DNA from 2 places in the Thalassolituus sp. genome. Region 1 is predicted to be linked to the other one. Evidence: riboswitches for the same ligand, from Rfam matches in the RefSeq annotation. Region 1 holds a riboswitch; the other holds the start of a gene.
What was found. Region 1 has a riboswitch for thiamine pyrophosphate ahead of AC5E51_RS09135 (TonB-dependent receptor). Riboswitches for the same ligand answer to the same signal wherever they lie in the genome.
Positions count from the first base shown of each region.

Region 2: linked by a shared signal. The riboswitch ahead of thiC (phosphomethylpyrimidine synthase ThiC) and the one ahead of AC5E51_RS09135 (TonB-dependent receptor) in region 1 are both predicted to bind thiamine pyrophosphate.

Region 1 is NZ_CFHJLR010000010.1:88,080-104,527, reverse strand. Features, by position in the region: gene AC5E51_RS09170 (penicillin-binding protein activator LpoB) at 1-273, shown strand, start outside; gene AC5E51_RS09165 (hypothetical protein) at 547-771, opposite strand; gene AC5E51_RS09160 (LPP20 family lipoprotein) at 1,018-2,076, shown strand; gene AC5E51_RS09155 (fatty acid desaturase) at 2,081-3,196, opposite strand; gene AC5E51_RS09150 (CHASE domain-containing protein) at 3,303-5,999, opposite strand; gene AC5E51_RS09145 (hypothetical protein) at 6,339-7,307, shown strand; gene htpX (protease HtpX) at 7,355-8,248, opposite strand; TPP riboswitch at 8,374-8,481, shown strand; gene AC5E51_RS09135 (TonB-dependent receptor) at 8,573-10,714, shown strand; gene AC5E51_RS09130 (YkoF family thiamine/hydroxymethylpyrimidine-binding protein) at 10,809-11,075, shown strand; gene pnuC (nicotinamide riboside transporter PnuC) at 11,163-11,789, shown strand; gene AC5E51_RS09120 (choline/ethanolamine kinase family protein) at 11,789-12,556, shown strand; gene AC5E51_RS09115 (SDR family oxidoreductase) at 12,861-13,697, opposite strand; gene AC5E51_RS09110 (SDR family NAD(P)-dependent oxidoreductase) at 13,697-14,443, opposite strand; gene AC5E51_RS09105 (zinc-binding metallopeptidase family protein) at 14,568-15,653, opposite strand; gene AC5E51_RS09100 (homoserine kinase) at 15,661-16,448, opposite strand, start outside.
Region 2 is NZ_CFHJLR010000002.1:28,065-44,512, reverse strand. Features, by position in the region: gene AC5E51_RS01660 (ATP-binding protein) at 1-481, opposite strand, end outside; gene AC5E51_RS01655 (AraC family transcriptional regulator) at 555-1,517, opposite strand; gene AC5E51_RS01650 (GGDEF domain-containing protein) at 1,603-2,544, opposite strand; gene AC5E51_RS01645 (hypothetical protein) at 2,578-3,189, opposite strand; gene AC5E51_RS01640 (response regulator) at 3,191-3,565, opposite strand; gene AC5E51_RS01635 (acyl-CoA thioesterase) at 3,697-4,515, opposite strand; gene AC5E51_RS01630 (PaaI family thioesterase) at 4,657-5,094, shown strand; gene AC5E51_RS01625 (PaaI family thioesterase) at 5,107-5,550, shown strand; TPP riboswitch at 5,666-5,787, shown strand; gene thiC (phosphomethylpyrimidine synthase ThiC) at 5,900-7,717, shown strand; gene thiO (glycine oxidase ThiO) at 7,721-8,875, shown strand; gene thiS (sulfur carrier protein ThiS) at 8,872-9,084, shown strand; gene AC5E51_RS01605 (thiazole synthase) at 9,077-9,895, shown strand; gene AC5E51_RS01600 (PfkB family carbohydrate kinase) at 9,900-11,498, shown strand; gene htpG (molecular chaperone HtpG) at 11,592-13,493, shown strand; gene AC5E51_RS01590 (YfaZ family outer membrane protein) at 13,689-14,267, shown strand; gene AC5E51_RS01585 (DUF6586 family protein) at 14,267-14,731, shown strand; gene AC5E51_RS01580 (hypothetical protein) at 14,805-15,056, shown strand; gene AC5E51_RS01575 (hypothetical protein) at 15,192-15,464, shown strand; gene AC5E51_RS01570 (cell division inhibitor SulA) at 15,503-15,928, opposite strand; gene lexA (transcriptional repressor LexA) at 15,979-16,448, opposite strand, start outside.

The DNA of each region.
Region 1 (16,448 bases):
TCAGGTAAAGCAGACTTTGTCGTAGCTGGTGAAGAACGTGATGCCGTCCGTGATGAGCGTCGTGATCAGGAGCTGAACTCACGTAATGCGAAAGAGATGGGCCAGGAAGACGCGGCTGACTTTGCCCTGTCAGGTTCAATCAACAGCATCGTCGATGAAGCCGGTAAGAAGCGCGTAACTTTCTATCAGGTAGACATGAAGCTCATCAATATGGAAAGCAATCGCGAAGTCTGGAATGGCCAGAAGAAAATCCAGAAACTGCAGGAGCGTTAAGTTCTTCTTAACTTTCTTAGCTTCCCCAAAAAGCCTCGCTGGTATGACCAGAGAGGCTTTTTTAATGCATGGTCAAAAGCCACCAGAAACGTAATCAGAACAGGATGCGATATCCCGCAGTCACAGCCTGAGCATCGCCGGAGAAGCACGTGAACATCAGCTCGCCCCGCTCATCCGCCGAGACCGCGCCCTCGACGACAACTGAGTTGCTGCCCAGTGCAATATCACCGGCCGGTGAGGCCTCAAAAACACGACGATTACCGGTAGCATCTTCTATAAAAAACTCGCCTGATCGCCGGCAACGTCATCTGACACACCTATCTGCCAGTCGTTATCAGGAAAGGAAGCAGAGGAGCTTGTGTCGTCAAATAACACCAGTGGACTCGCGCTTTTCACCTTTAAGGTTTCAAAACCGAAGGTTTCGCCATCCCGGCATCCCGCTCCAACACAGACGCTCTCCTGAACGGCCAGTTCCTGTGTAATCACCTCGTCAGCCATCGGGTGTCCCTTTCAATTAGCAGGTTGTCGTCACAAGACAAATTTTTGCGAACAATTGCTTAATAAGTCACCACCGTCAAGTAATGTCTAATCTCGGTTACTGATTGTCACTGATGTTAGCTTTTTGCGGATGTGGGATATTGCGCCGCTTTTAACGGTCAGAGAGATGACATTCTCTCTTCGTATCAGGGTACACTCTACCCAACCCGATCGAACTGCTGCTTCAAGGACCTATTCGGACTGCCAATGATGACCAGATACCTGACGACTTCACTGATCCCTCTCACCCTCGCCATCAGCCTCCTGAGTGGCTGTAGCTCGCTGTATGAGAAGGACGACTCTGACGTGGTCCCCGACGATGTCACTCAGGTTCAGAGCCTGCCTGGCTGGGTGACACAGCAGCCGTCGGATAAAACGAAGGCATACGGTGTCGGCTCGATGGAAGTGTATGGGAGCCCGGACCAGGCACTGAAGCGTGCAGCTGATTTTGCGCGGGCTGATCTGGTCAGCCGCCTGAAGGTGACTATCTCAGCAACCAACTCAAGCCGCATTAACGAGTACACGTCTGACGGTGAAACCCGCCTGCAGAAAAACATCTCACAAGCCGTCAGCAGCACCATCCCGACAGTCACGCTGGATGAAGTCGTCATTCGCGACACGTATGTTGATGATAACTACGCCTACGCTCTTGCTGAGCTGGACCGAAGCGCGGCAGCGAGTCGTATTCAAGGACAACTACAGGAACTCGAGACCGAGCTGGAGATGATGCAAGCAGCACAGGTCACTGGCACCGGCAAGCTCGAACGCCTGCAGCAACAGTTACCTGCACTGGCTCTCTTTGCTCAACATGATCAACTGGCGGAGCAATATGCGTTTGTTGCCACCAGCAGAACCCGACCACAGGCCCCGCAGGCACTGCGCGACTACCGGGGAGATATTCTTGCTGCCGTGAAAGCGCTTGATGTCCGGCTGGTTCTGTTAGATGACGGCGCTCGCATTATGCGCGGCGGCTTATTTGAAACACTGACGAGCCAGGGGCTTCGACTAGGCGAAAGCGATAACCCAGACCTCAGCTTCGAAGTCAGCGCCAACCTCGACAGCCAGCAGCAGAATGGCAATTACTACGTATTTGCGAACGCGCGGGTGAACCTTCGAGACAGCAGCGGTAAGGTTTTAAGTTCGTTCTCAGACAGAGCACGTGGTGTGTCGGGCGTTCAGCAGAATGCCTTGAATAAAGCATCTGAGAAATTAGCAGAGCAGCTGTCAGAGGAACTGGCAGCCACTCTTACTCAGCGTCTTCGCTGACAGATCAGGCAGCCTGAGCCGCTTCAGGAGCTTGGGCAGTTACTGTGCGAGCTTCGAACTGCTCAGGCGTCATCAGGGTTGCGTTGTTTTCATCCCAGATAATGTAGCGCATCGAATGTGGAACATCTTTCAATGTCAGCCGCGTAACACTCTCAAACAACTCCCGGTTCTCTTCATGGCAATCGCGTAAACGGTAGTTAGGTATGCGCGCAGACAGATGGTGGATATGGTGATAACCAATATCTGCCGTGAACCAATGCAGGATTCGAGGCAGTTTGAGGTAGCTGGTACCTGCTAATGCCGCCTGATAGTAGTCCCAACCTTCGGTCGGTGACGCGTATGAGTTTTCAAAGTTGTGCTGAACCGTAAACAGTATAATCCCTGATGCGCCCGCCAACGAAAGAGCTACGATAAATACCAGTGCGAACTCAGCCGCACCAAATGCCATAGCCGCAAGGGTCCAGATACTCAGCAACGCAATATTGTTGCCGGTCATGTGGCGGAATTCTTTCCAGTCAGCCCAGTATCGCGTGCTGTAGTCAGAGGCCTTATTGCCTTTAAGCACATGCGCGATCAACCCGAACGTTCCCTTCAGCCAAGTGAAGCGTGGGTTAAACACGAAATAAAGAAAGCCCGCCAGAGGCCCCATGAACAACTTACGCTGACGCGCATAGCTGCGCTTTTGTTTCGGCGTCAGTTCAGCATATTCCTGAGTCGACAACACCGTCAGCGGGCCACGGTATTTCTCCCAGTTGCCATTGGTCGAGTGGTGATAATCATGATGTCGCGACCAGACGTACTGAGGAACACCGCACACAACACCAAAGATGAAACCGGCGATTTTATTGGCACGTGGCGACTCATACAGGCAATTGTGTCCACAGTCGTGGAGCATGACAAAAGCACGAAGCAGAAAAAGCGTAAGGAGCAGGACTACGCCGGCGGTCAGCAACAGAGAGACCTCGAGTGCAGCAATACCTGCATAGGTCAACGCGAAGACTGGCAAGAGCGTGGACAGCGTCTGCTTCAATGCAATACCGTTGTTGCGGACAGCGTACCGCTTAATCAGGTCATTTTTTGTTTTTCTGAGCACCTGTGCTCCGGTATCGATCTGCGTCATACCGCTCCCCTGAGAATTATTACAAAACGGAGACAGTCTAGCAGAACAATACGTTTCTGCAGCGGAACAATGTGAGCGAGGTCAATTCAGTCTACGCATGGCCCGTTTAGCCACATTTGCTAACCACATCCTGCACACAGCGGATCAGGCTCTCAGGATCAATAGGTTTGGCGACATGGTCATTCATTCCAGCAGCCAGACACGCCATCTTATCGTCATCCATCGCATTGGCCGTCATACCAATAATCGGGATTTCAGGCATCAATTTGCGAATCTCGCGAGTGGCGGCGTAGCCATCCATGACCGGCATCTGTACATCCATCAGTATAAAGTCGACCGCTGGTCTGGCCGATATCTGATCAACGGCCTCTCGACCGTTCTCAGCGACCAAGGTGCTGATACCGTGTTTACTGAGAAACTCCTGAACAATCATCTGGTTTACCTTGATGTCTTCAACAATCAGGGCGCACTTACCCTGAAGTTGACCACGACTTTCCAGAGCCCCTACATCATCAGCAGTGGCATCACCAACGGGCAGATGCAAGTACGCCAGAAATTCACTGCCCTGACCTTCTGTGCTTCGCACCAGAATATCGCCTTTCATCATGATGGCGATTCGGCGGGATATACTCAGGCCGAGGCCGGAGCCACCGTAACGGCGGCTGATCGAAGCATCCGCTTGTCCAAACGCGGCAAAGATATGCTCCATTTTATCGGAGGGAATACCGACACCGCTGTCAGTTACACGAATCTGAAGCTTCTCATCGTCTGCCTCGTAACTGATATCCAGGTCGATGTGGCCCTCACGGGTAAACTTGAATGCATTGCTAAGGAGGTTGAGGGTAATCTGCTCGATTCTCAATTCATCGCCTATCAGCACTTCAGGCACGTCATTAGCCAGCTTGATTCTGAAATCCAGTGAACTCTCATCGGCAATGTGCCCAAACAAAGCTTCCATCTTCCGCGCAATACGTCGCATACGCACAGTGGATTGTTCGAGCTCCATGTTGCCGGATTCTATTTTTGCGTAATTCAGCGTTTGATTAATCAGCCCCAGCAAGGTCACAGAAGCAAGATCTGCTTTCTGCAGGTAGTTCTTTTGTACGGGAGTTAGCGCCGTATCGAGCACCAATTTGAGAAATCCATTGATCGCATTAAGGGGCGTACGTAACTCATGGCTCATGTTGGCGAGAAACGCAGATTTGGCGTCACTGGCCGCATTCGCCCGGGATACGGCGTCGCTCAGTTCTGACGTTCGCAACTCAACCTGTCGCCGGACCGTTTCAATCTGCCCAGTGGTAGTCAGCACAAAAACCAGAAACAGCGTCGCAATCACAAACCCACCGGTCAGGATGACATAGCTGGTCCAGTCATTGCGCCCGTATACGTAATTCTCAGCAGGGAATATCTCCAGATGGTACTTACGTGTACCGAAGTAAGCGTCGTAGCTATGCATTGGCAGGTTGGAGTGCGCCTGCTCCGACGCTTCATAGATTGTCAGCCGCTCGCCATCCGTGACATCGTATAAATTAAAATACAGACCCGCCTGGCGAGATTGAAAAACGCTTTCACCAAGTATGCCACTGACCTTGAGTACACCGCTGGAATAGCCGACAAGTGCTTCATCGTCTTCAAGATCAAATACCGGCATGTACAGAAGGATCGCACGCTTCTTTCCAGTTTCCTGAGCGAGAACAATTGGTGCGGTTGCCACCGGAACATGCTCTATCGCCGCTTTGTCGAGCGCCGTTTTTGGCTCAGCGTTGGCTCCCAGGTTAAGTCCAAAGGCCCGGCGATTGCGTTCAAATGGATAGATATACAAGACCGGATAGTAGGTTTCCTGATCACTGGCTTCGATCAGGCGCCCGCCCTCAGCGAGCTCGGTGAAGGTAAAACCGTCGAAACCACGCTCACGGTAGAAAGTTTCCCAGCGGGCGCGGCCGCTATTGTCGACGACCTCTGTCCACCCGACGCCAAAGAATGCATCGTCACGGGACATCACCCGTTCGGAGAACCGGGCAAATTCCTCAGGCGTAACGAATTCACTTGCACTGAATAAGGCGGCATAAGCAATCAGCTTGTTTTCTGAAATCGTCAGCCGTGCGTCAACGAGCTGTGATAACTCATCAGCAGCGGCCTGAAGATCGCTGACAATCCGCTCCCGGTTAAACCCGACCGACTTATAAAAGAGTCCGAAAACCGCAGTAAGAATCAGCAGTATGGGCACCATCACTTTAATTTTACGATCACGGCTGTAGATCTTCTCAGGAGCTGCCAACACCATGATGACAGGCGTCACCAGTAGCGCTCCGATCGCGTCGCCAGCCCACCAGGTGATCCAGTTAAAGGCCAGGCGTTCTGTGACAATAAACTCGTTAACGTAGAGAGTGATATTACCAATCGTTGTACTGACGACACTGCCAAGGGCGACGACGACAAAACAGAAGCGAATCAGGTGAGGCAACTCATCCCAGCGGCTACGACCGGGGAGGTAAGTACGGTACAGCCATGCTCCGAACACCCCCTGCAAAGTTGCACCAGCCCCCATTGCCAGACCAGATACAAAAGCGGTCACCGACAACTCATTCAACGCTGACGTGGTGGTATACAGATTGGCAAATACAGCACCTGCCATAACCCCGACGAATGCAACGGTTCGGCTGAACAGGAGAAATGAGGCCAAGGCAACGCCAGCGGCTGGCCAGACAGCGGCGGCATAGTCAGGAGGAATGGCCAGTGCCGTGCCCAGACGAGCAAAGACAAAATAGGCCAGCGCAGCAATGAAAATTCTGACGAAGAACATACCACCGTCCGGGAACATAACTTTTCAAGTATAGACAAGGATTTGAGGTTGGCCTTCTCTCGATCAGAAGCCAATGGAGCTAGTCCGTTAACAGGTGGCTGGATGAATGCCATAAATGAACTAGTCTCTGAAGAGACCCGTCGACCTGCTCAGCCAGTCACTCGGACGTCATCACTCGTGAGATTGGCGTAACTGGGTAAGGCATTTCAGGTCAAACCTGCAAGTAGTGACTTGGTACGCAACTTGTTTTGAAGTGGCGCCTGTCGTCTCATACCACCGGCCGAAGATATCCGTTATAGTTGGTTTACTTGGCGACAATAACAATAATAGGAAGCCCCGATGGCAGAAAAAGACTACATTGCCATGTGGTATCACGCGCGCAAACCATACGGCATAACCGACACCATTTATTGGGGGTGGTACGACCCCGAAACCAACAGCACTGACTGGAAGACCTGGCAACACGCGGATGCTGACGGCATGGCGGGCTTCGCAAATATCCTCCGCCCAATGGGCTACCCCTGTTATCCGCTTCCTGTCTGTAACGAAACCAAAGTTCCGGGCTGGCGAGAAATCTGCAAAGCCAAAAGGGAATTCCAAACCGAAGAAGGCAGGAAGGTCGTAAACTGGAAGAAAACCTACGAAAACAGTCAGCACGACGCACTGTCGCCGGAAATTTCTTGTTTTTCAGAAGAAGAGACCACAAAACTGAACCAGTGGTGCAAAGAGCACAAGGTCAGCCCGGGTAGCCTGATCTACGCCGAACTCAGCAATATTGTTGCCGAACGCATGATTGAAGGCGACGATCCTTTTTACTGGTTTTATCCAGTCAACGTGCGCGGTGCGACAGGTATCCAGACCGAAAGCTTTAATCAGGTCTCTGGTTTTTACATGCTCACCAAGCCGACATCTTCTCCTCAGGAGTGGCAATCTCAGATGCGGCAACGCTTTAAAGGCAAACAACACTGGGCAAACTGGAAACTGGCAAACATTGGTAAGTGGGTTGGTATGACCGGCGTGAAACTGATCTACCGTATGACAAGTGGCAAACAGTTTTACATGGGTAGCTGCTCTAACATGGGCAGCTGGCCTCTGCCCGGCCAGGATAATCCACCCAAGCCAGATAACCGTCGCCTGGTTGCTGTGGCTCCGGGCACGGCCAACTACCCAATCTCGGCAACAACAACAGAATGGTACGGACAGCTGACACTGACCTTAAAGATGCACCCTCACATCTGCCCAGATCAACAGACCGTCCGGGATATTGCTGACGCATGGCGCGATGCGCTGCTGAAGAAAATACAATAAAAAAGCCCGCGAGAGCGGGCTTTTATTATTTGCAGAGGAAACGGTTGTTACTGCGAATTACCGTAGCGCTGCTGAAGTGCCTGTATGCGAACATCAAGCGGTGGGTGGGTCGCAAACAGGGCTGAAAACTTACCTTCACCACGGATACCGAATGCAACCAGCTCGCCTTTCAGCTCACTTGGCTGCTCGTACGTCTCTTTTAAACGCATCAGCGCCGACGCCATCGCAGCAGGGCTGACCAGCTCCGCGCCTGCCTGATCCGCGCGGAACTCGCGACGGCGACTGAACCATGCCACTATGGTCGAAGCCAGAATACCGAGAATAATCTCTGAAACGATGGTCGCTACGAAGAAACCAATGCCCGGGCCATTCTCATTCTTCAGAATCGCCTTATCGACGAAGTTACCGATAATACGGGCAAAGAACATAACAAACGCGTTCACCACACCCTGAATCAGAGCCAGCGTGACCATATCACCGTTCGCTACGTGGCCAATCTCATGACCCAGCACCGCTTTCACTTCTTCTTTACTCATGCGCTGCAGCAAGCCAGTAGAGACCGCCACCAGCGCATCATTTTTGTTCCAGCCAGTCGCAAACGCGTTCGGTGCGTCCGACTGGAAAATACCGACTTCAGGCATGCCAATGCCGGCTTTGTCTGCCAGTTCTTTTACAGTACTGACCAGCCACTGCTCTCCGGAGTTGTGCGGCTGATCAATGACCTGTACGCGCATGCCTTTCTTTGCCATCCATTTGGAAATGAACAGCGATACCAGAGAACCCGCCATACCGAAGACGAGACAGAAAATCAGCAGCGACTGGAGGTTAAGATCCGTGCCGTTCTGCTGAAAATACGAATCCACACCAAGTAGGCTTAGTGTGACGCTGGCAACCAGAATCACCGCAAGGTTGGTGGCCAGAAAGAGGAATATACGAAGCATCTTTGTGCTCTCCGCTAATCAAGTAAGGGTCTGACACTGGTTATGAGGGTTTTACGCCCGCATATCAATAGATAGTGAGTGTAAAAAAAGGTGATGACAGTGGTGTTGACGCTTAGTTACCATGCGCCATACCCAGGGGGAGGTTGCCGAGTGCAGCCTGAGATTAGCTTCGAGCTTAAACCCCGGAACCTGATCCGGTTAGTACCGGCGTAGGAATGGGAAGGCAGTCGATACTGCACGACAATTCATACATTGCGCGCCATGCGCAGCTACGCGACAGCCGGGTCTTTGTTTACCAGTATCTTAAGGTTTACAGGCAGACCCATGACTCATAAAACGCTCCGCACTCCACTGGCTATTGCTGTAATGGCCGCCTCCTCAATGGCGCACTCAGATGTCGAACTGACTCCCGTCACCGTTGAAGCAGATTTCCGCCAGACCAATGTTCAACAAATTCCAGAAGCCGTCACGGTTGTCGGCAGCGAGGATATAGAAGCGCGCAGCGCGGAACACCTGGAGCAAGTGCTGAGCTTTGCCCCGAATGTGAACTACTCTTCTGGTGCCTCCCGTGGTCGCTTCTACCAGATTCGCGGCATTGGTGAGAGAAGTCAGTTCATTGATCCGGTTAACCCATCCGTTGGTCTGGTGATCGACGGCATCGACATGACTGGATTAGGCGGCGCAGCCACCCTTTTCGACGTGCGGCAGGTAGAAATTCTGCGTGGTCCACAGGGCACTCGCTTTGGTGCGAATGCACTGGCCGGCATGATCAACATCCGTTCCAATGACCCGACCAAAGAAACCGAAGGCTACCTGTCTGCCCGCGCTGGCAACTACGACAGCTATGGTCTCGGTGGTGCAGTCTCCGGCAGCCTGACGGACTCTGTTCAGGGGCGTATCGCTGTCAACGGCTATCAGTCTGACGGTTACATCGATAACACCTTCCTGAACCGTGATGACACCAACAACATCGACGAAGTCGTTGCGCGCGGTAAGCTGGCGTTTCAGGTCAGTGATGACACTGACGTTAGTCTGACCTACCTCTATGCCGATGTCGACAATGGCTACGATGCATTCAGCCTGGACAACACTCGTGAGACGTACTCAAACGCTCCTGGCGTCGACGCTCAGGATACACATGCACTCGCCCTCACTTCTGACACTCAGATCAATAGTGCATTGATTCTTCAGACCGAGCTGACTGCCAGCATGTCGGACATTGAATATAGCTACGACGAAGACTGGGCATACGGAGAATACATCTTCCTTGCGGATGAGCCTGTGTACCAGCCTGATCCATGCGATACCACGCAGGGGCCATGTCTTGCCGACTTCGATGGTTACAGTTCATTTGACCAATATCTGCGCGACTACAAGCGCCAGTCTGCTGATGTCCGCCTGATGTCAGGCACTGATGGCCGTCTATTTAATAACACTACTGACTGGGTAGCAGGCATCTACGCCATGCAGCGCAGCGAAGACCTGACCCGCAACTACACCTACGATCCAGTATTCACCAGTGAGCTGACGTCCACATCAATTGCGGCCTATGGTGAGCTTAACTCCGATCTGTCATCCACACTGCGCCTGATCACAGGTCTACGTGTTGAAAACTGGGCAAACGATTTCGAAGACAACACTGGCCTGAGTGAAGGCACCGACGAAACCTTGGTCGGCGGCCGTATTACACTGGAAGCACTGGTGAGTAACGAGCACCTGGCCTACGCAACACTGGCGCGCGGCTATAAAGCCGGTGGCGTGAACAGCGAACCCGTGCTGGATGATGAACTGCGTACCTTCGATGCCGAAATCAACCACAGCATTGAGCTGGGTCTGAAATCATCACTGCTGGCTGACAGCCTGAAAACCCGTATTGCCGCGTTCTATATCGACCGTACAGACCAGCAGATCAAGAACTCGTTCAGCTACATGGAAGATGGGGCGCCGAAGTTCAAGGATTACATCGGTAACACCAAACAAGGCAAAAACTACGGCATTGAGCTGGAATCTGACTGGGACATCACTGAGCGTCTGAACTGGGCGCTGAGCTACGGCTACCTGATCACAGAAATCGGCGAATACACCTATGAATCTGAATACTACGGTGTATTCGTTCAGGACGGTCGTCAGCAGGCACATGCTCCTCAGTACAGCGCATCTACCGCACTGACCTATGGTCTGACTGATGCTTTGTCTGTACGTCTGGAAAGCGAAGCTAAAGATGAGTTCTACTTCTCAGACAGCCATGATCTCCAGTCAGAAGCCTACGTCCTTTGGCATGCCCGTATCGCCTACGCCAAGCCAGACTATGAGGTCAGCCTGTATGGCCGTAACCTGACCGACCGTGATTACGAAGTACGCGGTTTCGGATTTGGTAACGACCCTCGCGATGGCTACGCCTCGTACGGCTATGTCCAGTACGGCGAGCCTCTGACTTACGGTGTCGAAGGTAAGCTGTATTTCTGACCTTTATGCAGGAGGGGATCTTATCCCTGAGCATCGGCAATAACGGTGTTCGGGAAGAAGTTTCCCTCCTACACATCAAACACTGGAGAACACTATGGAAATCTCAGTAGAAATCAGCAAATACCCATTAGCAGACGACTACATCCCGGCGATCAAAAGCTTTATCGACCGTCTGAATACCATCGACGGCTTAACCGTGGTCACCAACACCATGAGTACTCAGGTATTCGGCGACCACGAGCTGGTGATGAACACCCTGCGCGATGAAATGAAGCTGAGCTGGGAAACCTACGGCAAAGCGATTTTCGTCTGTAAGTTTATCGGCGTGAATCTTGACCCGGCGCTTAACCCCCACGGCTAAGACGGCGAGCAGTGCTCGCCCTTACCGCATGTAGGGTGCGCACTGCGCGCCATTCATTTTGATCAAAAACGAACACCGGGAGCCACCATGCTCAACACCATTATTTCAGGCGCGATTGAATACGCTCAGACAATGAGTCACTGGGAGACCACTGCGGTACTTCTGGGTGTTGCCTATCTGGTGCTTGCGATGCGTCAGAGTCAATGGTGCTGGTACGCGGCTTTTGGCAGCACAGCGATCTTCAGCTGGCTCTTCTTTGATGTGTCGCTGGTTATGGAGTCTGCGCTGAATGTTTACTATCTGGCGATGGCTGTTTACGGTTGGCTGGCCTGGCGTAATGGTTCTCCGGAATCACCCGACCTCCCGGTTCAACGCTGGGGAATCCAGCAGCATGGCATCGCCATTGGCGGTGTTGTGCTGATCAGTCTGATCAGTGGATGGCTGCTGACGAACAATACCAGTGCGGCTCTGCCCTATCTGGATTCATTCACCACCTGGGGAGCCGTACTCACTACCTGGATGGTAACGCGCAAGATACTAGAGAACTGGTTGTACTGGGTCGTGATCGACGCTGCCGCGATCTACCTTTACATAGACCGCGGGCTCTACCTGACGGCTGTGCTGATGGCTTTCTATGTCGTGCTCGCGGTGGGTGGTTACCTATTATGGCGCAGAGACTATCAAGCCCAACAAGCGTCACCTCAGGCTGCTTAGTGAGCTTAGATATGATTCCTGAACAGATTCTGGCTGAGTGGCATCAGTGGGGGTTAGCGTCACCACCTGACTCTATCCTGAGCATCCACGGAGGCCTGACCAACCAGAACTATCTGATCCGCAGTGAGGGAACCGAAGTGCTGCTGCGTCTGAATAATACGGCAACATCACTGGGTATTTACCGCGACGAAGAGCTGGCAATTCACCAGCATATGGCCAAAGCAGGGCTTACCCCAGCGGTGAGATATCACTCGTCTGAGCTTAATTATTGGGTACGTGATTTTATCCTCGGGACACCCCTCGCTGCCGCGCCTTCAAGCGAGGACCTTCGTGCAGTGACGGAAGTGCTTTCTACTGTCCACGCCCAGCGCCCCCGGGCCAACCTGCATACTCTCGATGTCCAGGCCGCATGCGCTCAGTATCTTGCCCAGTGCGATGGCCATTCAGAAGCTGTCATCAGACTGAAAGAAGAAGTGTCTCAGCTTGTACCTCTCCCTGCCGATGACGCCTGCTTGTGCCACCTTGACCCTTTGCCCGCGAATTGGCTGCGCGATAGCGAAGGTAAACTCTGGCTGCTGGATTGGGAATACGCAGCACTGGCCCACCCGTCTCTCGACTACGCCGCCCTTCAGCTGCAATTACCAGAGAATAAGCAGGCCTTGTTCGAATCATTCATTCCTGAGAATCTTCGTGCGGTGATGGCCGACGCGCGCGCACAGGTTCGGTTACTGGATCTCTCATGGCGACTGGCACACGCGACCGGATAAACTCCCTGCTTGGTTAGGTGACGCCATATCCAGAGCCACAATTGCCTCTGATAATTGAACGCTCGGTACTTCAGTGAACGGCCTTGATGAATATGAGCACAAAGCGATGCTATCAAAGGCTTGGGTTGCCAGGCATATCCAGAGAGGGAAGAAGGAGACGCGGACACCCGACCGACAGGCGCTTTGAAATTGTTCTGGAAGGAAGTTATCTGGGCACCAGCGTCCGCCAGCGGATCTGATCCTGCTTTAGCCAGCTTTCTTCAGGTCAGGTACTTCTCACCGGAAGTACCTTCTCTTTTCGTTATCAGTTATCACCGTAGACAATTTTATATTTTAATTTGTCGAACCACTGCGTGCTCAGAAGCACCCGCATCCACCACTGAATTTTCGCGCTGGGGCCGACCAGATAACGTGGCTTAGGTTTTTTTGCTGCCAGGGCTTCAAGCACTGTATTAACCACAACTTCTGGTTTCACAGCCTTATCGACGCTTTTGCGCACCGCGTCTTCCGAGCGTTTCGAGTCGGCTTCATAAAACTTACGTATTTCTTCAGGCTGGCGCGCTAATTTTTCATGCACCGCCGAAAATGTTTTTTCCCACAACGGGGTGGCCACTGCTCCCGGATTAATCAGAATCGTTTCAATACCAAAACGACGAAGCTCAACTCTGAGCACATCGCTCAATCCCTCGATCGCATATTTAGACGCTACGTACGCACCGGCAAAAGGCCAGGCGACTAAACCGGATGTCGAACTGACATTAATAATCCGCCCTTTGGTCTCGCGCAAAAATGGCAACAGGCTCCGGATCATGCGTGCTGTACCGATCAGGTTGGTTTCCATTTGCCACTGGAGATCGTCATCACTCTGAATTTCCAGAGGGCCAATCACTGCGACACCGGCGTTATTAATCAGGGCATCGACTTTAATATTTTCATTCCGCAGCAGCTCAACCAATGCATTAACCTGTTCAGGATTACAGACATCCAGTGCAACAGGTCGTATGTTGGCATGAGCATCCCCCAGACGATCCAGGTCTTCCTGCTTACGGGCACCTGCGAAGACGGTATACCCCTGACCAGCTAATTGCTCAGCCAGAGAAAAGCCAATACCGGTAGAAGCACCCGTGATTACAATCGCCATTATTTTTCACTCCACTTAAACTGACTGCGGAACAAAGGTCGCGGCATCACCTGCAACGCACGGGAAACCATACGAATCTGCCAAGGGAAAACATATCGCATTTTCCTGCGCTTAATTGCCCGGGCAATTTTTCGGGCAGCCCGTTCAGAGTCCATCAGGAATGGCATTTTTTCGAGATCAGGATGCGTTGCCCGCGCCAGCGGTGTATCGATGTATCCCGGCATAATCGCCGAAACCGAGATATTCTGATCGGCGTAACGGAGTGACAGGCTTTCACACAGCATGTTCACCGCCGCTTTAGAGGCACAATAGGCTGGCGTCTGACCAAAACCATTGAGGCCTGCTGCACTGGAAAGAATTGCGATTGAGCCAAATCCCTGTGCCTGCATCATCGGCAGTGCACCTTCAACGGAGTTGAGCGCGCCACGCAAATTCACATCCAGAATAAGGTTAGAGCGATCAAAATCCAGAGGACGCCCCTGAACCGGCGATCCATCATTCACGCCTGCCGCCGCAATAAGAATATCCAGCGAACCCTGAGCAAACTCACCAATAACCTGAATGCAGGATTCGCGTGAGGTCACGTCAAGTGAGTAAAATTCAACGAGTTCAGGCTGATCAGGAAAAGCACGGATAAAATCATCATGATCGCCGCCGCAGACTCCGACCCGATGACCGTATTTCAGATAGTATCTGGCCAGAGCAGCCCCGATACCCCCAGTTCCCCCGGTGATGAAGACGTTCATATGACTCCCTGCTTGTCTTTTTAATAGCGGCGCGATTTTATAACCGCCCTGAAAAACGGGCAAGGACGCCGGGACTAAACGGCACTATTCGGCGCAAAGTATCCTTTTTGGACAACTATCGGGATTAGCGAGTTTTATCCAGCATAGAGTGCACACATTTCAATTTACCGACCACCACTGGATTGATCACAAATGGGTAGGCATCCGCCAGCCCCATGCTGCGGTTCAGTGCATTCAGCTTGACACTGAACTCGCCCCAGCAGTCGATCAGCCGCTGAGGATCACAGATGCCCTCATCCTGTGGCAGAGTCAGCCCCGCGTATTGACCAAAATCGATCAGATCCCACTCCCGCGCGGTTTCAAGCGTGTCGATAATGTGCAGGTAATGAGCAAAGGTTTCGGCCCAGTCTTCCCACGGATGCATCGACGCGTAGGCACTGATAAATTGACTGCGCCAGCTCTGATCTTCCGGATCTCGGGCATAATGCTTATCCAGAGCAGCCTGATACGAGAGATCGGGATCTCCAAACACCTCGCGGAACCTGATCAGGCGAGCCTCGTCCGGCTTGACCAGTAAATCCCAGTAAAAGTGCCCGACCTCGTGGCGGAAATGCCCAAGCAACGTCCGGTACTGCTCACCCATATCAACGCGCATGCGATGGCGGGCAACGTCATCCGCCTCTGCAAGGTTAATCGTGATATCACCCTGTGCGTGCCCAGTGAACACGGCAGCAACATGCGTCAATGGCGTGCGGAAATGGTCACTCGCGTCTTTATCCGCCATGAAGTGAAAGCTAAGTCCTTCCGGCGACTGCCGTTTATCTGGCATCGGTAGACTGAGTGAATCCAGAGTAAACAGCAGGCGACGCTTGGCCCTTTCCAGATTGCCCCAGAGCTCAGCGTGCCCCTCGACCGTCAGGTCTGGAATATTGTCGTTAAAGTGGCAGGCAAAGCAGAGCGCGGGTTCGGCGCCTATACGATCCGCAGGAATCATGGCGTTACAGACACCGCTCGCACGATTAGCACAAGGTACATAGTCGCGGCCCTTGTAATGAAAGCCGCCGTCTTTATTCTGATCGAACACCAACATGTCGCGCTCTTCAAAACACCAACCGACCTGACGCTGGCAGCTCAGGCATTGGGTATTCTCAAAAAACAGCGCGACGGGTTTGCTGTCACCAGCAGTGCAGTCACACGAAAAATAGCGCATAAGACGTTCAGCCTTTCGATAAGGATTTACCGCGATGCCAACGCAGGCGATCCCGGTATTCCGTAGGTTGCTTATGCGCTGGGAGTTCTTCGCTGCGGCTTTTTGCCATACGCGCCGCCAACAAACGACTCAACCAGAAACGCAATGCCGCTCCACGCAACACCGTATTCCACATGCCAGCCTCAAACTCCGACAGCGGGCGGACACTTTGATATCCAATGACGAGCGCCTCGAAGCGCTTTGGATCGAGGCCACTATCACCCAGACCACTGTCATCAGAAGCACACCAGTCGTTGGCAACAATCGCCAGGTCATACAGCCAGGCACCTTCGCAGGCGTTGTAGAGATCAAGGATCGCGGTCAGCTCATCGCCATCAAAGAGCGCGTTGTCATGAAACAGATCCGCGTGAATCCAACCATGGGGCAACTGACACCACTGAGCTCGCTGAGCTTGCTGAAATGCCAACTCGTCGGTTAGCAGCGCCTTGTCGCTGGCGTCCAGATCGGTCGACAGTTCCGGCGCGATACTCTGCCACCAGTCATAGCCGCGCTCGTCATGGCGCGGATCAGGCAGATCACTGGAGGCCAGATGAAACTCCGCCAATTCTCGACCGATAGCCTCGCATTGCTGCTCCGATAACTGATCTGGATGAGACCCGGTAAAACGTCGGCACAGTATCGCGGGTTTATTCTTCAGGCTGTGCAGCCAAACGCCCGACGCACCTTCCACCGGACTCGGGACGCACAGATCTTTCTCCCCCAGATGACGGGCCAGCCGGACAAAATTACGGACTT
Region 2 (16,448 bases), on a different contig from region 1:
GTAACGGGAAATTCAGCAGTACATTGTTTTCAACCCGGAGGTACAGTACATATTCGCCCGGCTGATCAAAGGGCAATTCAAAACTGAAAGACAGTTTTGCTCGCTGGGGTGCGTCTGAGTGAACCGGGTTGCCGTCTTCGGAGGAGGCGATAAGGGTTTTACCGCGGAACAGCCGCATATCAATACGTTCTATTCTCGGGTAATCCACGTCGGCGAACCAGCGCTCTCCGGTCTTGCTCACTTTGAGCGGCAGGCGATACCAGTGAGGTGGGCTTGAAACACCGGGGTTGGGCACCATCGCTCTGACCTGAGTCCAAGGCAATGAGTGTGAATGTATATCGTCCGGGCTAATCTGCTCTGATTCAGACCACTCCTGAAGAGAAGTACCCAGTAGACGTCCTTCCAGATCGTCCGTCAGCGAAAGGGCGTGGGCGGCACATGGAGTCAGAATGAAAAGAAGCAGAAGTATCCTTACCGCCACAATGAGTCTCTCGCAAATGGTCTGAGTTTAAAGTTTAGTTCCGGTGCTGTCATTGTCACTGATTGCTTTGGCCTCAACGACTGCTGTTTCTGCGCCGGAAATTCGCAGGTGAGTCTCCGGTCCAGCGGGAGAATGCTCGTGTGAAGGCACTTGTCTCCGAGAATCCTGACGCAACGGCGATATCTGCAATGCTTAACTCTGAACCTGTCAGTAAACGCTTGGCTTCCATTAAACGGACATTGTCTTTAATGGTCTGATACGTTGTTCCTTCCTGGCGAAGGCGGCGCCTCAGGGTTGCGCCAGACACAGAAAGAGTGTCGGCCATGCCGGTAAGGTCGGGCATCTGATCGCTGGCCAGGCTCATCAGTGCGTGTCGAACTTTCGCACTGGTGCTCTCGTGTGGATTAGGCCGGGCAAGAATATCAGCCGGTGAGTGTCCGAGGAATTCCTCCAGGCTTGTCGCTGATTGCACAACTGGAGCATGAATCGCCTGCAGGGGAATGGTCAGTGACAAACTATCGCAATTGAAGGTGACCGGCGTTGCGAACAAATCATCGTATAAACTAACGTGACCTGGCGGTGCATAAGGACATTCTACTTTCAATAAAGGAATGCCGCGGCCGATCAGCCAGCTACAGAAGCGGTGCCAGATGACCAGTAAAGACTCACTGAGAAAGTGATCGGGGTCGTAATCTGATTCATGGGTTATAAGGAGCCTGGCCCTGTGTTCACCTTTTTCCACGGTAATCTGTGGGGAGTGAGGTTGCAGCCTGTAAAACGAACTTGCTCTGCGAATCGCGTGTTCGAGTGTGGCACAGGTAATAATCGAACGGCCCATCATGGCAAACGTCCGGAATACAACGGGCTGAGGGTTCAGCCCCATGGCTTCATCGTTGGTCTGTCGCCAGATGGTGAGCATCAGTCGGGCGTATGATTCTGGTGCAAGAGAACCATCGGTGTTAAAAGAATCGGGCCCGATACCGGCTTCGTTCAGAATTAAGTCGCGGTCAAAGCCGTGGCGTTCTACACCTTTCAAAGGTGCATCTATGAATGCGGGTGGTATCGAAAAAGAGGCCATAACAGCAAGCAGGATCAGGAAGTCTGCTGCGTATGATAGCAGGTCACCGTTTAAACAGGGATGTGCGGTTGCGGCCGCTTTCCTTTGCGTGGTAAAGCGCTTTGTCCGCGTTGCTTAACCACTCACTGGCGCTGGGCGTATCGGCAAGGCGTTCTGCAACCCCGATGCTGGCGCTGATCGTATGCTGCGAGTTTTTTCCCAGGCTAAAAACTGAGCGACGTAATTTTTCGGCGATCTGCATGGCTTCCTCGGCCTCTTTTTCAGCAAGAATGACCGAGAATATTTCGCCACCGAATCGAGCTGCGTGCTGTTCATCGCCCAGAGTTTTTAAGCCTGCGCCGATCCGCCGTAGAATCTCATCACACTGTTGGTGACTGAGAGCATGGTTCAGGTCGCGGAAATGATCCATGTCGAGTAATAGGAGGCAGCCCTGTTTCTGACTGGCGTAATAACTTTCCAGAACAGTCAACCAGGCAGATTTGTTCATCAGACCCGTTAGTGAATCGCGGACCTGAATTTCGCTAAGGGTCTGGTTTGCCCGGGAAATATCGAGCTTACCAACGGCCGTATCTGTAACGTCGTAAATAATTACGCATAGATGATCAGCTTGGCGGGTAACGGACTCCAGTGGGATGATACTGGTGTTCTGATACATAAACTTGCTGCGGCCAGTAATCGGGCGCGAATTCCTGAAGTGGAAAAGATACGGGCGCTGCTCCCAGATGGTGAAGGTCCGGGTTTTGAGTTGGAATACTGGTTCTGCTTTCTGTTTAAACCAGGCTTCATCAAGGTCTGGAAAAAGCGAAAACAGGTTCTTGCCTTTCGCCAGCTGCGGGCTGACGCCACTGTGCCCCTCCATAAAGGCATTCCAAAGCTGAACCTCGTAATTGCGATCAAGCACGACAAGGCCGACGTCGATATTCTGAAGAATATCCATCAACCAGTGGATGTCTTTAATCGTGTCTGCCTCGCTCTTGTCGCTCATCTGTCTGGTGTCTCTCTCGGTCGGGTGCCGGTGTTAATCAAGAAGGTAATCAATCTTCTTATTCAGTGCTCGTACAGACTCCTCGGTGAATAGCAAGAGGAGCTCACACTCTATATTTACGTGCTCAATCGTATAATGGATTTCTATCGCCAGCGCTTTATCCCAGCCATTATTGCCATAGGCCACCAGATCAGCCATATCGCAGTGTTGACCGAGTACCACCGGATGCCCCTGATTAAATACGATCTCAAGCTGATCACCGATGCCATGAATACAGGCGCCGATTAACACAGAGGCGGTATCCATCAGCAGCTCTAGTTCGGCGGCCTGTGTCAGTGGGCCCGAGTACTTCATCAGAGAGGCCAGACTGGCAAACGAGGCGTCGTTGAACATCAGCATAGCTTCACCAGAGATGCCTGCGCCGATAAAACCCTGGCATACGGCTGAGACACTGTTGTCGCTGGTGGCGCCTTGCAGAGCCATATTCAGGTCACTGTTCTCAATGACGCTGATTTTTGGGATAGGAAGCACGACGTATGCATTCAGCAAGCGAGCCAGGCGATCAGCCGCCTGACCCATAGCTACGTTGGTAAGTTCCTGATAACAGTCGCGCTGGTCTTCATTAATAATCGCTGCTGCTGACATTTCAGGCTCCCGTCATAATGCCGTATTCGGTCAGCACGGAGCGCGCTTTGTCGGCATCAATCGGTTTTTTGATAAACGCCATCGCTCCCAGCTTTTTGACTCTCTCCTGGGCATCGGGCTGGATATCGCCAGAGACAACAATAACCATGGCTGGAAGGTCGTCCCGACGGATAGTTTCGAGTACACCATAGCCGTCCATGTTCGGCATAGTCAGATCGAGAAAAACGACATCACCTTTGCCTTCACGGATCGCATCGACGCCCTCGACCCCATCACCAGCAAAGTGCACCTCCACCTGCCACTCTTCAGGCAGTGCTCGCGCCATCTGTTTGCGGGCAAAACTCGAGTCGTCACAAATCAGTACATTAAGGCTCATTCCGGTTCTTCAGTTCCTGTAAGTCTGGTGAGAGGCTGCTAGTCACATAGAACGACGTCGCTGAATACATCGCCCATGCTTTAAGTAATAGTTGCTTTCAGTGACTCCAGCAAGGAAGAACCCTGTAAAGATCAGCTGCGTTTGTCGTAAACCACAACCAGCTGGCGCGACAGCGCAAGAAGGGAGCCATCGGCACGGAAGATACGTGCGGTTGTGTGGGCGTAGCCACCGTGCGCTTCGGCGATGTCAACTTCGTAATAGAGCCAGTCATTCGCCTGTAAAGGCTCACCACTGGTAGAGGGCGCAGAAGGCGAATCGAGGAGTTCGAGGCTCCAGGTGATACTGGCACAGGGAGCGACCGACTTAAGCTTCTGAAGAGTGGCGGGCGGCCAGGAGTCGATCAATGCAACGAGATGGGCTTCGGTAAGAGGACCAGTACAGTCATTGAAGCGCATCCAACCATGGATGTGGTTGTCTTTGCTGTTGGAGAAGGGCAGTCCACCGCTGACATAGCTGAAGTCAATATGACGAACGAACTCCGGAGTCACGCCCTGGATATATCCCAGGCGGGTGCCACTGCCTGGTTCTCCCGGTGCGCCTTTGCCTGCATGGACATTTACATCAGATTCCCGAGCCTTGCCATAGCAGGCACTGACTACGGTGGCACAGTCCTCGTTCTGGATGACCTCTGCCTGTAGGTGTGAAACTGAGCGGCCGGCTCTGAGTTCCCGCGTAGCAATGTCATACGGTTGCTCAGTCGTCAGTGCTCCACAGAAATGAATACTCAGAGATCGAAGCGGCGCAGTTTGGGGGTAGTCCCGTTCAAGAGCAGCTAATGCTAGCGCTGCTGACATACCGCCAAAGGTGGTCTTTCCCTGACCCCAGGTGGCATCGACAGCAGGCATCTCGCCATTGAGAAGGGCTTGGTAGTAGTGATCGAAAGAGGTCATTACGAGTCCTGTTTTACTATAAAGATCACCTTTTTCTTTGTGTGGTGATCATATATGTCAATTTAATAGCTCGGATACAGCATTGCTCATCGATTGAGTGACAAGTACCTTAACCATTCTGGTTTTTAGGAGCCCTTCATTATGTCAGATCAGCTGACGCAGAGAGCTACCCGGTTTGTATCGGTTCTGCCGCATTGTCGCGTACTCAACATGACGGTGGAATACGCCGACGGTGAAAAAGTGATTCTCAAGTTACCGTACAGTGAGGCCATTATAGGCAACCCTGACAATGGCATCGTTGCGGGTGGCAGTCTCACGACCTTGATGGACACAGCATGCGGCACAGCCGCGTTTAACTGCTTTGAAGACGGGGAAGTCTGTCCAACACTGGATTTACGGATGGACTATCACCGCGCCGCTAAGCCCGGTGAAAACCTGATTGGCGAGGCCAGAGTAGTAAAGCGGGCGAACAGCCTGGTGTTCACACAGGGCGAAGTACGGCAGGAAAGTGACAACGTCGTTGTTGCTACATGCACCGCTAACTTTATGCGCATTGGTTTGCGCCTTGGTAGTAAGTAAGGGAGCGAAACAATGACTGAAGCCATGCGCAAAATTCTGCAGCAGTGCCGAGACAACGGTGATTTTGATGCTGTGATTAATGCTGTTCCGTATGCCGGGCTGCTGGGTATTAAGCTGCACGCGATGGATCTGCAACCAACATTTATTCTGCCCGCAAACAAAGACAATATCGGTAACCCGATGCTACCAGCCATTCATGGTGGAGTCATTGCGGGTTGCATGGAAACCTCAGCGGCACTGCACCTGCTGATGACCATGGAAAGTATTGCTCTGCCTAAAATCATCGACTTCTCGATTGATTATCTGCGTGCGGGGCGTCTGCAGGATACCTTCGTCAGCTGTCAGGTATGGAGACAGGGCAGTCGGGTTGCTAACGTGGCCATTAACGCCTGGCAAACCGATCCCGGTGAACCTATCGCTACGGCGCGAGCACATTTCTTGTTGGTTCAGGAGTGAGATTTTCCGACCGCTAAGAAAAATCGCACAGGGAAATGAGTGCGGTTATTCAGAGGTGCTTTAATTTCAGAGTGCGCCTTGTAAAGAAAGGGCGAATCACCATACACTGTCAGCGATTTATCTGTCGGGGTGCCTGACCGGTTATCAAAGATAACCACACAGGCTGAGATCGCGAATGCGGGTCCCGTTGAACCTGATCTGGTTAGTGCCAGCGTAGGGAACAGAGATGAACTGCCGGGACTCCCCGTGGTCTGCGTACGCCAATTCTTATGGTCACCTTCGCGTGATTCTGTGTGGTGTTCCCATCTATTCTCGTCGCTGCCTGCCTGATCCTTTTAAGGAAAAGAGCATGGCTGACAATACAAACAACGAATTTAACCTTACCTACGCTTATCCTGCGTCTGAAAAAATATACCTGAGCGGCAGTCGCGATGACATGCGTGTTGGTATGCGTCAGATTAATCTTTCGGATACGACTCAGGCGGACGGCAGCAAAACGCCGAATTCTCCACTTCGCGTTTACGATACGTCAGGCCCGTACACCGATCCTGCAATCACGGTCGATGTGACGAAAGGGCTGGCACCGGTGCGTGAGCAATGGATTGAAGATCGTGGCGATACTGAGTTCAGCGCCATCACCTCACGAGAATCAAACCGCATAGCGATCAAAGAAGGCCAGCTTTCTCTGCGCCAGAAAGTACGAAAGGCCAAAAGCGGAAAGAACGTCTCCCAGCTCTGGTACGCACGTCAGGGCATAGTTACCCCCGAAATGGAGTACGTTGCCATTCGCGAGAACATCGGCCTGTCACAGGAAGGTATGTCTGCTGAAGTCGCTAAGCAGCATCCCGGCAAGCGTTTCGGTGCGAAAATCCCAGACTATATTACGCCTGAGTTTGTTCGTGATGAGATTGCCTCGGGCCGAGCGGTATTACCCTCCAATATTAACCACCCTGAAAGTGAGCCGATGATTATCGGGCGTAACTTCCGTGTGAAAGTAAATGCCAATATTGGTAATTCTGCGGTGACATCCAGCATCAGTGAAGAGGTCGAAAAAATGGCCTGGGCTACCCGCTGGGGTGCTGACACGATTATGGATCTTTCTACCGGCGATAATATTCACGAGACACGTGAATGGATTCTACGTAATTCACCGGTTCCGGTCGGCACGGTTCCTTTGTATCAGGCGCTTGAAAAAGTCGGTGGGGTTGCAGAAGACCTCACATGGGAGATCTATCGCGATACATTGATTGAGCAGGCAGAGCAGGGCGTCGATTACTTCACTATTCATGCGGGAGTGCGCCTGGAATTTATTCCGATGGCGGCAAACCGTTTAACAGGGATCGTCAGTCGTGGCGGGTCGATTATGGCGAAATGGTGCCTCGCACATCATAAAGAGAGTTTTCTCTATACCCACTTTGAAGATATCTGCGAAATTATGAAAGCGTACGATATCTGCTTTTCATTGGGGGACGGTTTGCGGCCGGGTTCCATTGCGGATGCGAACGACGAAGCACAATTTGCGGAATTACGTACATTGGGCGAGCTGACAAAAATCGCCTGGAAACACGATGTACAAACCTTTATCGAGGGGCCGGGTCATGTGCCAATGCACCTGATTGAAGAAAATATGACAGAACAATTAGAGCACTGTCATGAGGCCCCTTTTTATACGTTAGGCCCACTGACTACAGATATTGCACCGGGGTATGACCACATCACTTCTGGTATAGGAGCAGCTCTGATTGGTTGGTATGGCTGTGCGATGTTGTGTTATGTCACACCGAAAGAGCACCTCGGTCTGCCAGATAAAGAAGATGTTAAGCAGGGTCTGATTACCTACAAAATTGCAGCTCATGCTGCGGACCTTGCGAAAGGGCATCCGGCGGCGCAGATGCATGATAATGCGATGTCTGCGGCGCGATTTGAATTCCGTTGGGAAGATCAGTTCAACCTGGCACTCGACCCCGATACAGCTCGACAGTATCACGACGAAACCATGCCAAAAGACGGCCATAAAGTAGCGCACTTCTGTTCCATGTGTGGACCTAAGTTCTGCTCCATGAAACTGTCTCATGATATTCGCAACCAGCGACAGGGCATGGAGGAAATGTCTGAGAAATTCCGTGCAAACGGATCGGAACTTTACGTCGATGCAGTCGAGCCCTGAGCCATGTCTTCAATAGCCGTGATCGGCGCTGGTTTGATGGGAAAGCTACTCGCATGGCGACTGAGCCGGAGCGGGATGCAGGTTACTGTCTACGAACGCGCCAGTGAAGAAACACCTGAATGTGCGGCATGGACTGCCGCTGCAATGGTTGCCCCTGTTGCTGAAAAACCGCTGTGTCATCCCGAGGTTTTTGATCTCGGTATGGAGTCTCTGACTCTATGGCCCGGGCTTCTGGAGGATTTATACAAAGACTCTGGTATCCGGGTGCCATACCGACGTCGCGGCACCCTGGTTGTTGCGCACCCGTCGGATCAGGCAGAAATGGATTTGTTTAAGCGTGATATGAGCGCCCCCGATATTCCGGGCGATTCTTATGCCGTTGCACTTGATAGTACTGGGCTTCGTCAGAAAGAGCCCGCGCTCTCGGGCGAATTTAAACAAGGCTTCTGGTTACCCGATGAAGCGCAGGTCGATAACCGTGTCTTACTCAGCACCTTACAGCTTGCTGCAGAAAAGCATGGTGCGGATTTCCATTTCGCCTGCGAAGTAAACGGAACGGACGGCCGCTATTCGCTTGACGTGCGCAGCACTGAATTATCCGATCCGGATTTCGATAAATTCGATAAAGAACTACAGCAGGCAGATCTCGTTATTGATTGTCGTGGAGCCGGAGCCCGAAGTGATGCTGAGCGGATTATTCGCGGAGTGCGTGGCGAAACACTTTGGGTTTCCAGTCCGGGCACCGAATTTCATCGTCCGGTGCGTTTGCTTCACCCCAGGTACCATTTGTATATGGTACCGCGTGGGAACGATTGCTATCAGCTTGGTGCAACAGAACTGGAGAGTGATGATTGCTCTCCGGTAAGTGTCCGTTCTGCAATGGAAATGCTGAGTGCGTTCTGGGTGCTTTCACCGGATTTTTCGGAAGCTCGGATTTTGTCTATGGAAACGAACCTCCGGCCTGCAACGCAGGACCACAGACCTTGCTTAAAACTGCAGAATAATTCTGGGGGGCAGAAAACACTCTTTGTTAATGGTCTGTTCAGGCACGGATTCTTACTGGCACCGGCCTTACTGAAAAAGATCGAGTCACTGTTAACTGCTGAAGGGCTGGAGAGTATGAAAATGAGAGTATCTGAACAGGGAGGTGTGGCGTGATTGAGATCATCGTCAACGGTAAATCCATGGCCTGGACCAGTGAAAAAAATGTATACACTCTGATCATCGACACGCTGAACTATCCGGCCGAAAGCAGTCGTTTTGTCGTAGCCCTGAATGGCGAGCTTCTGCCAGCAGAGCAGTGGCCTTCAACCAGAGTGAACAACGGCGACATCATTGATGTGCTGGGAGCAATTACCGGTGGCTGATTCAGACGTATTTACTATTGCAGGAGAAGAGATTTCAAGTCGCTTGTGGCTCGGGAGTTCAATGTACCCTTCACCCGATATAATGGTATCTGCCTTTGCCAGTGCGCAGCCGGGGTTTGTCACAATGTCGCTGCGCCGACAGACCGCGGGTGATGTTGCTAACAACGATTATCACGAGCGTGTGAATCAATGGTTGGGCGCCAGCCAGTCGCGTCTGTTGCCCAATACTGCCGGATGTCAGTCGGCAAAAGAAGCGATTCAGCTTGCCATTCTGGCACGCGAATTATTTAAAACTTCATGGATTAAGCTGGAAGTTATCGGCGATGAATACAGCCTGCAACCCAATGTATTCGAACTTGTCAGTGCCGCCCGGGAGTTGTCTTCGCAAGGATTTCACGTCTTGCCATATTGTACGGATGATCTGGTGGTGTGCGAGTCATTGTTGCATGCAGGGTGTCCAGCGATTATGCCCTGGGGGGCACCGATAGGGACAGGAAAAGGAATCATTAATCCTTATCAGTTGCGTACCCTTCGTGCTCGGCTGCCAGATACCACGATTATTATTGATGCCGGAATCGGTCGGCCATCTCAGGCGATGCAGGCGATGGAAATGGGCGCCGATGGCGTGTTGCTCAATACCGCGGTCGCAAAAGCAGCCAACCCGGTAACAATGGCGGGAGCCTTCGCTGCCGCTGTCGATGCCGGGCGGACTGCTTATCATGCGGGTTTTATGACAGAGCGCGATATGGCATCGCCGAGTACGCCAGTGGCGGGCATGCCGTTCTGGCACACCGCCATGCGGGGAGGGTAATCCCATGACTAGTGAAACTAAGCCTAGGTACTTAATGGCGATCTGCGCTTCTGACAGTCGTGGGGGAGCGGGTTTACAGGCTGCTCTGTCGCAAGCAGCTTTATCTGGGTGCGAATGCCGCAGTGTAGTTCTTGCAGTGACTGCACAGAGTCATCAGGGAGTGGAAGCCGTCAGTCATGTTTCAGCCTCTATGGTTGAAGCTCAGGTTCAGGCCGCGCTCAGAGACGGCCCGCCAGAAGCAGTCCTGATCGGCTGGCTGCCACCTGAACCAGAAGTGTTGGAATATCTGCGGACGTTCCTGAACGAGCTTCAGGCCAGCAGTCGGGTGCCGGTCATCTGGGACCCGGTGGTGTCAGCGACTCTTGGGGAGCTACCGGCGGCACACTCTGGCCTTACCGGTTTAATTCCGAACGTGTCTGTCATGACGCCATCACTTGACGAGGCTCGTTGGCTGTTAGGAGATCAGACATTGAGTGCCGCTGCGGCGGGCGCGGCTCTGCAGCATGCGGGTGCTCATACGGTGGTTATTACCGGTGGCGATGATGAGCAGCAGCAACACTCGGCCTGGGTTACAGACCTGATATTCAGCCGTTCTGATGAGAACTTTCCGGAGACGGCGGCAAAGCCCTCTTTTGCTCTTCATCAGCAGAGAGAAACAACCCAGGCGCACGGCACGGGAAGTCAGTTCTCGGCGGCCCTTGCGGTTCAGCTCACAAAAGGTACGCGCTTGTACGATGCGATTGTCATTGCCGCTGCTGCCGCACGTCAGGCACTGATTGCCAGCTCGGGAGTCCTTGGTATTGAGTTCGGAGGCACTGAGTCCGGAGGCACTGAGTCCGGAGGCACTGAGTCCGGAGGCATGGAGCCTGAGCGCTCTGTCTACAGAAACTGCATTGCCAGTCCACTGCCTCGTAGCGGAGATGAGTGGCCCTTGATTACCGATGTTGGGACGTATCCCCGTACTGATCGTTTTGAACCCTACCGTCCCGGTGTCTATGTGCTGACAGAGTCGTTGGATCACCTTGAAATGCTGCTTGGTATGGGTGTGGATACCGTGCAATGGCGAATTAAAGCGCCGGGGCCTGATTACAAGGATCAGACTCGGCGGGCGCTGGCAATGTGTCGCAGCCAGGGGGTCAGTTTCTGGCTCAACGACGACTGGCCGTTAGCGCTTGAGCTGAAGCCAGATGGTGTGCATCTGGGTCAGGAAGATCTGGTCAGTGCGGATATCGACGCTCTTCACGCCGCAGGCGTCGCGTTAGGTATCAGTACTCACACCGAGTGGGAAATTGCCCGGGCACGCGCCCAAAAGCCGAGTTATATCGCCTTTGGCCCAGTGTTTACGCCACTGTCCAAGCGCCTGCGCTATCAGCCTCTCGGTATCGATTGTCTGACCGCCTGGAGTAAGCGGTATCATACTTGGCCTCAGACCTGTATCGGCGGCATTGTTCCCGAAAACGCCCGCCTTGTTGCAGAGTCGGGTGTGGGTTCTCTGGCCGTAGTGACATGCATCGCCGGAAGCCCAGCTGACGAGCCTCTCATACGCAGTAACATCGCCGACCTTCGCGCAGCCCTTGAAATGTTTTCGCCAGCCCCAAAATAGGTCATCAGTACATAGTCGATGGCCAGTCAGCAATGGGTGGCTGGCCATCGGTGATCACAGTAAAAGGGCTGACACGTCTGAAAGGAGAGATGAATGACTGCCGCAAGTAAAGAAACACTGGGATTTAAGACAGAGGTTAAGCAGCTTCTGCACCTGATGATTCACTCTTTGTACTCCAACAAAGAAATTTTCCTGCGTGAGCTGGTATCCAACGCATCGGATGCCTGTGACAAGTTGCGTTTCCAGGCGTTAACAAACAATGACCTGTACGAATCAGAGTCAGACCTGAAAGTCGACATCACGTTTGATAAAGACGCGAAAACCCTGACCATTGCCGATAATGGTATCGGTATGACCCGTGATGATGTTGTGAATCATCTGGGTACCATCGCCAAATCAGGGACTGCTGAATTTCTGAGCCAACTGAGCGGCGATCAGCAGAAAGACTCGCAATTAATTGGTCAGTTCGGTGTGGGTTTCTACTCGGCCTTTATTGTTGCTGACAAGGTGATCGTTGAAACTCGTCGTGCCGGTGAGAGCGCAGAGCAGGGCACGCGTTGGGAATCCGAAGGCGAGGGCGAATTCAGCCTTGAGCAGATCGAGAAAACTGGCCGCGGTACAAGCATCACCCTGCATCTGAAAGAGGGCGAGGAAGAGTTTGCTGACAGCTTCCGCCTGCAGAACCTGATCAAGAAATATTCGGATCACATTGCGATCCCTGTATTTGTACAGCAGGACAGCAATGATGACGACGGCGAAGGTGAAGATGCCTCCGCTCCAGAAGCTGTGAACCAGGCGCAGGCGATGTGGACCCGCGCTAAGAGCGACATCAGCGACGAAGATTATAAAGAGTTTTATAAGCACGTTTCCCACGACTGGAACGAACCACTGACATGGATGCATAACACGGTCGAAGGCAAGCTGAACTACACCAGCCTGCTGTATATTCCGGCGCAGGCGCCGTTCGATATGTGGAACCGCGAAGCCAGCCGTGGCGTTAAACTGTACGTTCAGCGCGTCTTTATTATGGATGACGCCGAGCAGTTCCTGCCCGCGTATCTCCGCTTTGTTAAAGGTGTTCTGGACTCCAACGACCTGTCTCTGAACGTCTCTCGTGAAATCCTGCAGCAGGATAAGCAAGTCGATAGCCTGCGTTCAGCACTGGTGAAGCGAGTGCTGGATACACTCGAAAAAATGTCGAAAAAAGACGCTGAGAAGTACCAGACCTTCTGGAATCAGTTCGGTGAAGTTCTGAAAGAAGGCCCAGCTGAAGATTTCGCCAACCGTGAAAAAGTGGCAGGTCTTTTCCGCTTCGCGACTACTCAGAGCGAAGGCACGGAGCAGACCGTTTCTCTTGCTGACTACATTGCTCGCATGCGCGAAGGTCAGAAGAAAATTTACTACATCACTGGCGAAAATCACGACGCTGTTGCAGCCAGCCCGCACCTCGAATACTTCCGTAAAAAAGGTATTGAGGTACTGCTGCTGACAGATCGCGTTGATGAGTGGATGGTCGGCCACCTGAGTGACTTTGATGGCAAAGCATTCCAGGATGTTACCAAGGGCGAGCTGGATCTTGATGAGCTGGCTGACGAGTCCGAAAAGGAAGAGCAGAAGCAACTCGAAGAGTCGCACAAAGCACTCATTGAGCGTCTGGAAGCAGCGCTGAAAGACGACGTTAAAGAAGTCCGTGTCAGCTCGCGCTTGTCAGATTCTCCCGCATGCCTCGTGGTTGGCCAGTACGACATGGGTGGTCATATGCGTCGCCTGATGGAAGCTGCTGGTCAGAAGGTGCCAGAGCCTGAAGTTGCACTCGAAGTGAACCCGTCACATCCATTGATTGAGCGCCTTGATCAGGAAGCGGACGAAGATCGCTTCGCCGAACTGGCACAGGTCATTCACGCGCAGGCCCAGCTTGCAGAGGGCAGTCAACTGAAGCAACCCGCTCAGTACGTTACCCGCCTGAACAAGCTGCTGCTTGATCTGATGAAGTAAGCCTTGCCTTAACAAAATGCTCATGCGCTTCTGGTGTGTGAGCATTTTTCCTGACACTCCCGTACACTCCTCAACACCTAGGTCACCATGCCTGTCTCTGGCGTACTTTTCCCAACGACAGACACGCTGGTATCATAGACCGATAAGAATTCTATTACTGAACATCTATTACTAAAAACAGGACGCCGTACCACGATGAACACACTTACGTTGGCCCGTCGCATTTCTCTGGCTGCTATAGCGTCAGTCGCTGCAATTTCTACTTCTGCGATGGCTGGGGGATCTTTAGATATCAGCCTGGCGGACACTACTGCTCGCGTTGGCTGGGATGCCACCCGCATGGATACCGGTATGCACCTGAACCTGGCGGCTCTGCACGAGAGTGACCAGGGCGACATCATCTCGGGGGGCGTTCATGTGGTGGATGTCCGTAATCCGAATTCAGACCTGTATATCGGTGTTGGCGCCAATGCTTACGGCATATTCACTGATGACAATGACGGAGCCGCCATTGGTGTAGGCGGCTTTGCCCGTTACAACTTCCCGTTCAACCGTAACTTTGGTGTGAGTGGTCATGTGTACTACGCGCCGCCGGTTGTGTCATTCAGTGACGTGAATAACTTTGTCGATGCAGATCTGCGTCTGCACTTTAATATTCTGCCGACGGCCCACCTTTACACAGGCTTCCGCATGACCTCGGTTTCTTTTGATGATCAGAGCGGTCGTCATAAGATCGGCGATGGTCTGCACCTCGGCCTGAAGCTGAACTTCTGATGAGTCAGTGGCTGAGCTTCACCAACCAGAAACTCTATCAGGCACGATTGCTGTTGGAGCAGGCGCGTCGCGAAACCGGTAACCCGGCACTTGCTGAAGGGCTTGAGACCTCAGGCCTGTACCTTATGCAGGATGCCTTTATTTCGTATCTGAATGAGCTGGCGACGCTTGCTACTTACCGCGGCGAAGTCAGTTCATTTTCAGATCTTCTGAACAAGACACCTCTGGTGACCGGTGAAATGACCGAGATTCGGATTCTGGCCGAGGACCCTTACTCATGGTTGAGTGCATTTCTGCGTGAGGCAGAAACGCGTTGGCGTCCGGGCCCGGCTGGAAACCCGCAGGCAGCGGGTGCGGTCAACGTCATTGCCGTTGCACAGAGCGATGACATACAGCCACAGTCCTGGTGGCAGCATCTGTCTGACCTGATCGATAGTCAGCGTGAGAATCGGCAGGAAAGCTGATTCTCCCAGTGACTCTCGTATAAAGCGTCACCCCCCTGTGTTATCATCCGCGCTCAGAAACGAAGAGGCACTTATGGCTGGTTTTTTCGAAATTGTAGAGTTATCCAATGGTGACATTGCCCTGCGTCGTGCCGACGAACAGGACAGCGATGCGCTGGTTCGTATCTGTTTCTCTGAAGATGCGAAAGCAAGTCTCCAGGAGCACCATATGGATGTGGCCAGAGTAATGCTCGAGGCTGGCGTGCGCCTCGTGGGCGATCTGTCTGGGATGGAAGTCGAGAGTGACGACTTTGAGGTGCCGCAGAGCAGTCAGCACCTGCATTGATTTGTCCCTGGCAGACAAATTCATAAAAAAATCCGGTATCGGGCAACTGATACCGGATTTTTTTTTGAATTTCAGTATCCTAACTAAAGCCCTGTTAACGGGTGTACTTGTGAAAATTGACTTCTGAGGATGAGAATGAAAAAGCTAGTAGCACTCTCGACTGTAGTACTTTCCGCTTCACTGATCACCGCGTGCAGCGATGAGCCAGAAAGTTCTGAACTCGTTCAGGCATACACTGAAGCCCGTGAGCAGACGCGCACCGCGCTCGAAGAAACAAAAGATGCCATTAAAGCGATGGAGAACAACCAGGACGCGCTGGAAAAAGCCCTTGAGCGACTGGATCGTGTTGTTGAGTTGCACGAAAAAGGTGCCGTTGTGCACGTTCCTGCCGCTACTACTGCTCAGTAATTCGGGCGGATCAACTACCAGCTCCGGCTGGTAGTGTCTTATTCTCCACGCACAATGAACAGGTGTGATCCGTTTTCTTCTGCGACACGGCGTAGCAGTTGACGGGTATCTGCCGCGAGTTCGCCTGACCACTCAACAATCAAATGGCTTTTACCTGATCTCAGCGCCTTGATACACAAGTCAAACTGAGTAGCGACTTGAGTATTCAGGTGAAGTACCGGAGAGTCGCTGATGCCCGCTTTTGCCAGCCATTGTTTGTTCAGATTCTGGCTTGGGCTCAGCCACATCAACCAACGTTTCTGGTCGCTGCACAGAGCCAGCACAGGCAACAGCTGGAAGGGTTGTAATGCACTGCCTTCAGACACAATGACTTCCGTCATACTGCCTTTAGGCACGCTTCTGACGGGTGCCGCAGAGCTGAGTGGTGCTGCTTCTGGACATACTTCGAAAGATAACTGACGCATAACAATCTCTCCTGTCGTGTACCGTTTACCTGTTACTCTGGTCGGTCGCGTTACTGGCGACGAATAACACCTACGTATTTACCTTCAATCGCAAATTCCTGCTCTTTCAGGTTGACCTCAATCGGGGCGTAATTTTCGTTCTCAGCAAACAGAGTTACCTGATTGCGGCTCTTGTGGTATCGCTTAACGGTTACTTCTTCACCGACGCGGGCAACCACGATGTCACCATTGCGTGCGGTCTCTGCTTTATGCACTGCGATGTAATCGCCATCCATGATGCCGATGTCGATCATGCTGTCGCCATGCACCTCGAGCAGGAAGTTCGCTTCCGGCTTAAAGAACGACGGCGGAATTTCGCAGTAATCTTCAATATGCTCCTGAGCCAGGATAGGTTCACCGGCTGCAACGCGACCGATTACCGGCAGCCCCGGAGAGTCTTCACCTACGATGCGAATGCCACGGCTGGCACCTGGCATCATCTCAATGGCACCTTTTCGTGCCAGTGCTTTCAGGTGTTCTT